DNA from 2 places in the Staphylococcus sp. FSL K6-0223 genome. Region 1 is predicted to be linked to the other one. Evidence: riboswitches for the same ligand, from Rfam matches in the RefSeq annotation. Region 1 holds a riboswitch; the other holds the start of a gene.
The links. A riboswitch is a leader RNA that binds a small molecule or an ion and turns the genes downstream of it on or off. The one in region 1 is predicted to bind glycine.
Positions count from the first base shown of each region.

Region 1 (5,733 bases):
TACTTCATCCATACCTGTAATTTCTTTTAGCTCTTCTTGCAAACTATAAATAATTTCAAGTGAACCTTGAATGTGTTCTTCCTCTTGCAATGGATGAGATTCACTAAATCCAGGTATTCTAGCAACTTTTTCATTAACTTTAGGATTATATTTCATCGTGCATGATCCCAATGGATAAAAACCAGTGTCTACACCAAAATTTTTATTGGAGAGTTCTGTGTAATGTCGAACTAAATCTAGTTCAGCTACCTCAGGAAACTCGGCTTTATCTTTACGAATATATTTGTCATCTAATACAGAGGAAATTGTAATGTCCTCAATATCACTTTGAGGTAAAGAATACGCATATCTACCTTTTTTGGATCTTTCAAAGATTAATGGACTTGATTTACTAACCATTTAATTCACCAGCTTTCTGAACAAAATTATCAATTTCTTCTTTAGTTCTTAATTCAGTTACGGCAACTAGCATATGATTGTTGAAGTCATCAGAAACTTCACTTAAATCAAAACCACCAATAATACCTTGGTCAGCTAATTTTAAATTTACTTCTTTAATAGGTTCATCAAATTTAACTACAAATTCATTAAATGAATTACCATCTAATACCTCAAAGCCTTTATGTTTAAATAGTTGTTTAGCATAATTAGCATGTTTTAAATTTTGAACAGCAATATCATATATACCTTGTTTACCAAGAGCTGACATAGCAATTGAAGATGCAAGTGCATTAAGTGCTTGGTTAGAACATATATTTGAAGTCGCTTTATCTCTTCTAATATGCTGCTCTCTAGCTTGTAAAGTTAGTACAAATCCACGATTGCCTTCATCATCCTGAGTTTGACCTACTAAACGGCCAGGTACTTTACGCATTAACTTTTTAGTTGTAGCAAAATAGCCGCAATGAGGTCCACCAAATTGTGTAGGTATACCGAACGGTTGAGTATCTCCAACAACTATATCCGCTCCAAAAGTACCTGGTGGTGTTAAAAGACCTAAAGCTAGAGGGTTAGCATATACTATAAATAATGCTTTTTTATCTGCAATAAAACTATTTATTTTTTCAAGATCTTCAATTGAACCATAAAAATTTGGATATTGTACTGCAACTGCGGCAGTATCATCATCAATTGCTTGTTCTAATTTTTGTAAATCAGTTATTGTTCCATTTAAATCGATTTCAACTACTTCAAACTCTTTACGTGTTTTAGCGTAAGTATGTAAAACTTGTAAAGCTTGATAGTGTAAACCTTTTGAAACAACAACTTTTTTCTTTTTAGTCTGACTGAAAGCTAAAATACAAGCCTCAGCAAAACTAGTCATACCATCATACATAGATGAATTTGCAACATCCATATCTGTTAGTTCACAGATTAAAGTTTGAAATTCAAAAATTGCTTGTAACTCACCTTGAGAAATCTCAGGTTGATAAGGTGTGTACGCAGTATAAAATTCTGATCTAGAAATCATGGCATCTACAACTGCAGGAGCATAATGATCATATACACCAGCACCTAAAAATGAAGCGTGAGTTTCTTTTGTGATATTTCTATTGGCAAGAAGATTAAGTCTTCTTACTAAACTAGTTTCTGCCTCTCCCTTAGCAATATTTAAATTTCGATTTAATAAAATATCGGCTGGGACATCACCAAATAATTCTGAAATTGATTTTGCTCCAATAGTATCTAGCATTTCTTGTTTATCTTGATCTGTTAAAGGTATATAACGATGACTCACTATTTACACCCCTCCGTATTATTTAGTAATTTGATTTTTCTTAACAATTTTTGCTTTAACTTGGCGCTTACGAACTTGTATAAGCACTTCTTTACCCATTTCGAATGCATCTCTATTTATAATAGCTAGTGCGATAGATTTACCTGAAGAGGGAGATTGAGTTCCGGATGTTACCTCTCCAATGTGGTTACCTTCTAAATCAAATACTTCGTAACCTGTTCTAGCAATACCTTTACCTATTATCTCTAATCCAACAGTTCTTTTAGTGGAACCATTTTCTTTTTGATCTTTAAGAACAGATTTGCCAATAAATTCTTCTTCAATAAGAGGTTTAGCAGCAAAAGCAATACCTCCTTCATAAGGAGTAATAGATTCTGTTAAATCTTGACCATGTAGAGGTAAACCTGCCTCAAGGCGTAAAGTATCACGAGCACCTAAACCACAAGGAACAACGTCATATTCTAATAATTGATTCCAAATGTCTACTGTGTCTTCAGATTTACAATAGATTTCGAAACCATCTTCCCCTGTATAGCCTGATTGTGAAAGAATGATATTTTTATCAAAAAACTTCACATCTTGTTTAAATTCAAACATACTCATGTCACTAACATCCACATCAGTATGTTCATTCACAAGATGTCTAGCTTTTGGGCCTTGAATAGCAAGTTGACCATATATATTTGAAGAATTATTCACATTAACATCAAAATTACTACTTTGCTTAGAAATCCAATTAAAATCTTTATCAGTATTTGCCGCATTTACTATTAATAAAAAGTGGTTTTCTGCTAACTTGTATGTAACTAAGTCATCTATAATACCACCTTCTTCATTACATAAAGCTGTATACATTGCTTTAGTATCTGTAAGATTGTTAGCATCATTTGATAAAATATACTGAACAAAGTTAAATGCTTCATTACCAGTAATTTCTATCTCTCCCATGTGGCTTACATCAAAAAGACCAATTTCATATCTCACAGCGTTATGTTCTTTTTTAATACTAGTGAATTGAACAGGCATAGCCCATCCACCGAATTCAACTATTTTCGCACCATTATCAACGTAGTTTTGATATAAAGGTGTCTTTTTAAGTTCAGTTGTCATTAGAAAACCCCCTATTTTTAATAAAAAACAGGATAGCATAGAGCTACCCTGTTAAAATAATTCATCCAGGAACGCGTTACAGTATTATCCTTTTGCCTGAGAGTTTCGTTAAATAACTTGCACCTTCGGCGATAAAGCTAAATATTTACAATATTCTTAAATTAATTATTATGTAGATATGTTTTAGCTTTATTCTCTCTAATACTGATCAATCGCAAAATAATTTTTGTAAAATCTTTTCATATATTTCAGAAACAGTGAGTGCGCTATCCACCTTCATGAATGCGGTTTCATTATATCTTGAAACCCTTGAACAATACAAGGTATTTAATTGTTCTAGAGATTTATCTTTAGCATTGGGTCTATGAGGATCACTAACTATACGTCGATAAATAACATTGATATCACAATCAAGCCATATAACATTCTTTTCATTTTTAAGTAGTTTCAAAGAATCTTTATTTTCGATTATTCCTCCACCAGTAGATATAATTTCGAATGTATTCAAACACTTTTTTAAATACTTAAATTCTAAATCACGGAATTTTTGTTCTCCATGTTCCTGAAATATATCGGGAATTGATTTGTTTTCATTTCTCTCGATATATTCATCTAAGTCTACATAACTTAAATTTTGTAAATCAGAAAGATATCGTCCAATCGTCGTTTTACCAGTACCCATGAAGCCAACAAATATAATAGGTGCTTTACTTTTAATCAATCTAATCTACCTCTTTTTTAATGTTTTAACAATAACATCATCATAGTAAATATCTAAGTTATGTAATGTCTTTAATTTTAAACCATATTGAGTAATATAAAAAGATATAATTGATAAATAAAATGAAAAAATTACTACTAAATATAAACTAATGAACGCTTTTTGGCTATAAATGGAGGTTTTTCTTTTTATAATAGTTCGTATCTCCTTGCTTTATTTTTATTTTTAAAATATTATTGTTCGTCTTTATTATTTTGAAAGAAACTACATTGTTTAATAGAGTGATGTTACCTCTCTGATTGATATTTTTATATATTTTTTTATTATTATAGATATATCTAATTTCCTCATCCTTTTTTCTAATTTTGATTGTTGAATCATTATCTTTACTTGGCGAATACTTGGAAGTTTGTACATCTTTAAGAATATCTCTACAAAAAAATTCAAAGTCTAAATCATCATTATTTTTAGCTAAATGTAGGTAGTAAGAAGTGAGATTAATAATATTAGGTGTTAAAGAAAGACATAATAAGGTTACTGATAATGCGAAGAGTATTTCAACGAAAGTAAAGGCTTTAATTTTCAAATGAAACACATGTTTTAATGTTAAAGTCTCTATCTTTTCCACATATTTTCTTTTGATATAGTTGTATTTCATATTGATCCATTACAACTCCTTGTTTAAGTTGTTCCTTACTATATTTATTCAAGCTGGTAATAATAGACTTTTTAATTTCTATGGTTTTTAAATTATTATTATAGTTATTATTCATTGTGGAGAGTGTTGGTATCAAAATAAGTGTGATTAATCCGATGATTAGTAAACCTAATAAACTATCGAGTAATAATGAAGCTCTTAGTTTAAATTTTGACATATCTAATACGTCCTTTTTCAATATGTAAAATAATTTTATAGGTAGCTTTATTCATTGCAATTGTTAGAGAACCAAAACGGTTAATATTTCCTTCTCTATTGAAATTCAACGTATTAATTCTAGCAATATTAGTGATTTTACCGTGAGGGACTTTAAATTTATATTTGCTCCCTTTTTCTTCTACAACTTGGATAACATTTGAATTATTTGTAAAAACTAAGGCTATCGATCTTTGAGATGCAATTGCTTTAGATTTAAAGTAATTAAGTCTAGTAATGAATTGTTTAATTTCATGTTCTTCATTAATCATTTGTACGTTCATAAAACTTCTTGACCATAAAGTTGTCATTAATAAAACGCTAATGGTAAATAAGACCAACATCATTTCAATTAGAGTGAATGCACTATATTGTTTAGTTCGCAACAGCCTCACCATTTGAAATACTAATAGTTTGTCCGGATTTACAATTTTTCTGTCCTTCTTTTATAAAACCTTCAGCAATTAATTCTTCAATATTATTAGGGTTACGATTATGCTTTAATGTATATGCTTCAATTTGACTATTTACCATTTTTACTTGAGCATCACAACCAGTAGATTGGATATGTGCTGTTTGTTTGGCAATATTAGGTATAATTAAAATAAGTAATAAACTAATAATTAATAAAACAAGTAACATTTCAATTAAAGTGAAAGCTTTAGATTTTTTTAGTTTTTTTAATATTTTCATTAAGAGTCCTCCCTATTTGATGGTTTGCATTAGTTCAAACATAGGTAACATGATTACAAGATATAAAGAAACTATAAATAGACCTAATATAAAGAAAATGACTGGTTGAATAAATTTAGTTTGCTTGAGAACTTTATCTTCAAAATGATGTAGTAACATTTGGCTATATAACTTTAATTCAATATCTAGTTTTCCGCTTTTTTCACCTTGCTCAATAAATTTGATTAGATCAGGTTGAAAGCATTTTAAGCTATTTAATATAGACGGTAGTGACATCCCTTTATCAATACTTTTTAATAAGTAGTCACCTAAATATTTAAAAAATTCATTGTTTTGCTCATTTCTATATATATGAACAATATGTTGAAGGCTTATACCGTTTTTATAAAAAAGAGAAAGTTCATTAGATATTTGATAAGTTCTGAATATTTTATAGTAAGAATTGACAAAGGGGATTTTAACTATATATTTTATTTTTTTATTTATGGGAATTTTGTTTAGGAGTTTATAAATAATTATATATATCACAATTGAACAAAATGTAAGCAATAATACAAA
Region 1 covers NZ_JBBOYX010000002.1:251,071-256,803, reverse strand. The annotation lists gene gcvPB (aminomethyl-transferring glycine dehydrogenase subunit GcvPB) at 1-399, opposite strand, end outside; gene gcvPA (aminomethyl-transferring glycine dehydrogenase subunit GcvPA) at 392-1,738, opposite strand; gene gcvT (glycine cleavage system aminomethyltransferase GcvT) at 1,757-2,848, opposite strand; glycine riboswitch at 2,923-3,060, opposite strand; gene MHI13_RS12280 (shikimate kinase) at 3,057-3,569, opposite strand; gene comGF (competence type IV pilus minor pilin ComGF) at 3,736-4,227, opposite strand; gene MHI13_RS12270 (hypothetical protein) at 4,145-4,444, opposite strand; gene comGD (competence type IV pilus minor pilin ComGD) at 4,431-4,880, opposite strand; gene comGC (competence type IV pilus major pilin ComGC) at 4,858-5,169, opposite strand; gene comGB (competence type IV pilus assembly protein ComGB) at 5,188-5,733, opposite strand, start outside.

Region 2 (5,733 bases), on a different contig from region 1:
GACTGGACCTGAACCAGGGCCACCACCGCCATGAGGACCTGTGAATGTTTTATGCAAGTTTAGGTGCACAGCATCAAATCCCATATCTCCAGGACGAACTTTATCCATAATAGCATTTAAGTTTGCTCCATCGTAATAGAGTAACCCGCCTGCTTCATGAACAATTTCACGAATGTCCATAATATTTTTCTCAAAGATACCTAAAGTATTTGGGTTAGTTAACATAATAGCAGCGGTATTTTCATTAACGACACGCTTTAAGTCTTCGATATCAACTTCACCGCGTTCATTAGATTTAACAGTTACTGATTTAAATCCGGCAAATGAAGCTGATGCAGGGTTTGTACCATGTGCAGAGTCTGGAACAATAACTTCATTACGATGGCCCTCACCATTTTTTATATGATATGCTTTAAAAATCATTAAAGCTGTCCACTCACCATGAGCACCTGCTGCTGGTTGTAGAGTTACTTCATCCATACCTGTAATTTCTTTTAGTTCTTCTTGTAAACTATAAATAATTTCTAATGAACCTTGAATTTGTTCTTCCTCTTGTAGTGGATGAGATTCTGCAAATCCAGAAATACGAGCAACTTTTTCGTTGATTTTTGGATTATATTTCATAGTACAAGAACCTAAGGGATAAAATCCAGAATCTACCCCAAAGTTTTTATTCGAAAGTTCCGTGTAATGACGTACTAAATCTAATTCTGCCACCTCAGGAAACTCTGCTTTATTTTTACGAATAAATTTATCATCTAAAATACTCTCAACAGAGTCTGTTTTAATATCACTTTGTGGTAAAGAATATGCATATCTACCTTCTCTAGATCTTTCAAAAATTAATGGACTAGATTTACTTACTACCATTTAGCTCACCAGCTTTCTCAACAAATGTATCAATCTCTTCTTTCGTTCTTAATTCAGTAACGGCAATTAACATATGATTGTCAAAGTCTGATGAAGCTTCACCTAAGTCAAAGCCTCCGATGAAACCATGTTCTGCTAATTTTTTATTTACATCTTTGATAGGTTGATTAAACTTAACAACAAATTCATTAAAAGATGTACCATCTAGGACTTCAAAACCGTTGTTTTTAAATTGATTTTTAGCATAATTAGCATGTTCTAAGTTTTGAACCGCAATATCATAAATACCTTGTTTACCAAGAGCTGACATAGCAATTGAGGATGCTAAAGCATTCAATGCTTGATTTGAACAAATATTTGATGTGGCTTTATCACGACGAATATGTTGTTCACGAGCTTGTAAAGTAAGAACAAACCCTCTATTACCTTCATCATCTTGCGTTTGTCCTACTAATCTGCCAGGAACTTTACGCATTAACTTTTTAGTAGTAGCAAAGTAACCACAATGAGGACCGCCAAATTGAGTAGGAATACCAAATGGTTGTGTATCACCAACAACAATATCTGCTCCAAATTGGCCTGGAGGTGTTAAAACGCCTAATGCTAATGGGTTAGAATAAACAATGAATAACGCTTTTTTATTTTCAATATAAGAATGAATTTTTTCTAAATCTTCAATTGATCCATAGAAGTTAGGATATTGTACAGCAACTGCTGCAGTATCATCATCAATTGCTTGTTCTAATTTTTCTAGGTCAGTAATCGTTCCATTTAAATCAACTTCAACAATTTCAAATTCTTTTCTTACTTTAATATACGTTTTTAATACTTGTAGAGCCTGATAATGGAGACCTTTAGATACTACAATTTTGTTCTTTTTAGTATGATTAAAAGCTAATATACAAGCTTCGGCAAAGCTAGTTATGCCATCATACATAGACGAATTTGCGACATCCATTTGAGTAAGTTCACAAATTAATGTTTGGAATTCAAAAATTGCTTGTAGTTCACCTTGAGAAATTTCAGGTTGATAAGGTGTATAAGCAGTATAAAATTCAGAACGAGAAATCATAGCGTCTACTACTGCAGGTGTGTAATGATCATATACTCCTGCACCTAAAAAACTCACATGTGTTTCTTTAGTAATATTTTTATTTGCAATAGTATTCAATCTTCTTAAAAGTGAAGTTTCAGCTTCTGCACTATCTATATTCAAATCTCTATTAAGTAAAATATCTTTTGGAATATCTCCAAAGAGCTCGGTAATTGAATTTGCTCCAATTGTTTCTAACATTTCTTTTTTATCTTTATCAGTTAATGGTATATAACGATGACTCACATTGCACACCCCTTAGTTATTTTTCGATTTGATTTTTCTTAACAATTTTAGCTTTTAATTGTCTTTTACGAACTTGAACTAGTAATTCTTTACCTAACTCAAATTCATCACGATCAATAATAGCCATAGCAATTGATTTTCCTGAAGAAGGTGATTGAGTTCCTGAAGTAATTTCACCTATTTCTTTTCCGTCAAGATTCATTACTGTATAACCCGTTCTTGCAATGCCTTTATCTATAAGTTCTAAACCTACAGTACGTCGTTTTGACCCATTCTCTTTTTGATCTTTTAAAACAGATTTACCAATAAATTCATCTTCAATTAAAGGTTTAGCAGCAAAAGCAATTCCACCTTCATAAGGCGTAATTGATTCAGTGAGATCTTGTCCATGAAGAGGTAAACCAGCTTCTAATCTAAGTGTATCTCTTGCACCTAAACCACAAGGTACAACGCCTTTATCAATAAAACCATTCCAAATGTCAACTGTATCATTTGAATTACAATAAATTTCAAAACCATCTTCACCTGTATATCCAGATTGAGATAAGATAACATTTTTTCCAAAAATAGTTACATTTTGTTTGAATTCAAAAGGCTTCATTTCACTTACATCAATATCAACAAGTTCACTTACTAAAGTTCTTGCTTGAGGGCCTTGAACCGCTAATTGACCATACTGTTCAGACACATTTGTTACAGTAGCATTAAATTTAGATTGATGTTTTTGAATCCATTCGAAATCCTTATCAGTATTGGCTGCATTAACAATTAATAAGTATTTGTTATCAGCAATTTTATATGTTACTAAATCATCAATGATACCACCCTCATCATTACATAAAGCTGTATATTGAGCTTTAGTTTCAGATAATTTAGTAGTATCATTTGAAAGTAAATATTGAACAAATTTACTAGCATTTTCACCTTCTATTAAAATTTCTCCCATATGACTTACATCGAACATACCTACTTTGTATCTAACTGCGTTATGTTCTTCTTTAATACTAGTAAATTGAACAGGCATAGCCCACCCACCGAATTCAACTATTTTAGCACCACTATTTACATAAGTTTCATATAATGGTGTCTTTTTTAATTCGTTTGTCATTTAAAAACCCCCTATTTTTTTATAAAAAAAGCAGAGTAGCAGAAGCTACCCTGTCTAAATAACAAATCCAGGACTGCGTAACAGTATTATCCTTTTGCCTGAGAGTTTCGTAGTTTACTTGCACCTTCGGCGATAACATGACATAATTTCAAAACAACTATAGAATCAGTTCAAGTTATTCTCTCTAATACTGATCATTCGCATGGTATATGATTTAAAATTGTTTTATATACACATTCAATTGTTTTACTACTATCTACTTTTGTGGATGCGATTTCATTATATCTTGAAACTCTCGATAAATACAAGTCTTTTAATTGTTTTTCACTTTTGTTTTTCGCATTTGGTCTGTGTGGATCATTAGCAATTCTATTATAGATAATATCTATATCACAATCTAACCAAATAACTGTTTTATTTTTTAAAAGTGAGATAGAATTATCGTTTTCTATAATTCCTCCCCCGGTTGATATAATATCATATTTACCAATACAATCATTTAAATATTTATACTCTAACTTACGAAATCCTTTTTCACCAATTTCATTAAAAATATCTGGTATTGTTTTAAATTCTTTCATTTCTATATATGTATCTAAATCAATATATGAATAGTGTAATTTTGAAGCCAAATATTTGCCAATAGTACTTTTACCAGTACCCATAAAGCCTGTTAATATAAGTGGTAAATAAGAGTGAGTCATCCTAATCACCTCTCTTAAGTTTATCACTTATTATACTATCATAATATATTTGAATATTATGTATTGTTTTTAATTTTATACTATATTGAGCAGAATAAGTAGATATAATTATCAAATATATACTAAGAATAAATAATGTATAGCTACTTATATATCCTTTCATTTTATAAAAATAAGTTTTTTTCATAGTAGTCGTTTTTATCACCTATTTTTAGTTTTAATTTTATGATGTTAGAAGGTAAAATTTGAAATTCTGCATTGATGACGTTATTTAGTAAAACGATATTGCCATTCCCATTAATTTTGTAAAATAGTTTGTTGTTTTTAAATTCTATATAATCTTTAGACGATTCATTATCAATGATAATTGTATGTTTATCCTTAATTATAAGGGCATGATGCTTTTTCGAAATAATTTGAGTTATATTTGTCTGAAAAAAAGCATATTCTGTTTGATAACTATTATATGACTCGTATAAATAGGAATGAGTCAATTTAATTAATTGAGGAAAAAATGTTAACATCATTGTTGTTAAAAATAATGAAACTAACATTTCTATTAAAGTGAATGATTTTAATTTAATATTTAACGCATGATTCGATTTCAGTTTCTTTGTGAAGTCCACATATTTTGTTGGAATAAAGTTTAATATGATAATCACCTAAATTTATACCTTTTGAAAGGGTTTTTTTATCATAATGGTTGATACTACTCATTATGGTTTGCTTGATTTCAATAATTTGGTATTCTCTTTTTAATGTATGATTTAAACTGATTAGTAGTGGAATTAAAGTAAAAACTATAGTAGTGAATATATACAAGCTAAATAAACTATCGATGAGTAACACTGCTTTAAATTTTAAAATATCTAATTCTTCCTTTTTCAATATTAATAATCAACTTATATTGATGTTGATTGATTTTCAATATTAAAGAGCCAAACTGATTTATTCTTCCTTCTTTATTAAAAGTAATTTTCTCTAAATTTCTAACTTCAACTATTTTTCCATCTTCAATATTGTAGTTGTACCGCCCACCATGTGCTTCTATTACTTTTATAATTGAGGAATGTTTTGAAATTAACAATGTAATAGATTGATGATCACGCATCGCTTTAGATTTAAAATATTCTAATTGATTAACAAATTGTGTTGCTTTTAAATCGTCTGACAAAGAAATATTGTTAAATACATTTACCCTTAAAGTTGCATTAAGTAAGATTGTTAAAATCAAAATGATTAACAAGCTCTCTATAAAAGTGAATGCTTTAATATTCTTACTCTGCAACTGCTTCTCCATTTTTAATACTGATAGTTTCTCCAGACTTACAAGATGATTGCCCTTGTTTTATAAACCCTTCAGTTACTAAGTCCTCAATAGAATTAGGAACTCTATTATGTTTTAAAGTATAAGCTTCAATTTGACTATTGACCATTTTCACTTGTGCTTCACATCCTGTTGATTGAATATGTGACATTTGTTTAGCTATATTCGGAATAATAAGAATGAGTAAAACACTAATTATTAATAGTACAAGTAACATCTCAATTAAAGTAAAAGCTTTTAATTTATTTTTGAATTTTTTCATAAAAAACCTCCATTTTACTTTACTTAATATTTTGCATAAGTTGGAACATGGGTAACATAATCACTAGATACAAGCTGACTATAAAGGCTCCTAAGAATATAAATACGATAGGTTGGATAATTT
Region 2 covers NZ_JBBOYX010000001.1:1,206,025-1,211,757, reverse strand. The annotation lists gene gcvPB (aminomethyl-transferring glycine dehydrogenase subunit GcvPB) at 1-870, opposite strand, end outside; gene gcvPA (aminomethyl-transferring glycine dehydrogenase subunit GcvPA) at 857-2,209, opposite strand; gene gcvT (glycine cleavage system aminomethyltransferase GcvT) at 2,226-3,317, opposite strand; glycine riboswitch at 3,394-3,515, opposite strand; gene MHI13_RS06020 (shikimate kinase) at 3,512-4,021, opposite strand; gene MHI13_RS06015 (competence type IV pilus minor pilin ComGF) at 4,186-4,575, opposite strand; gene comGD (competence type IV pilus minor pilin ComGD) at 4,875-5,309, opposite strand; gene comGC (competence type IV pilus major pilin ComGC) at 5,299-5,610, opposite strand; gene comGB (competence type IV pilus assembly protein ComGB) at 5,630-5,733, opposite strand, start outside.
Region 2: it holds a riboswitch for glycine, as region 1 does, so the genes downstream of both, gcvT (glycine cleavage system aminomethyltransferase GcvT) here and gcvT (glycine cleavage system aminomethyltransferase GcvT) in region 1, are expected to answer to the same signal.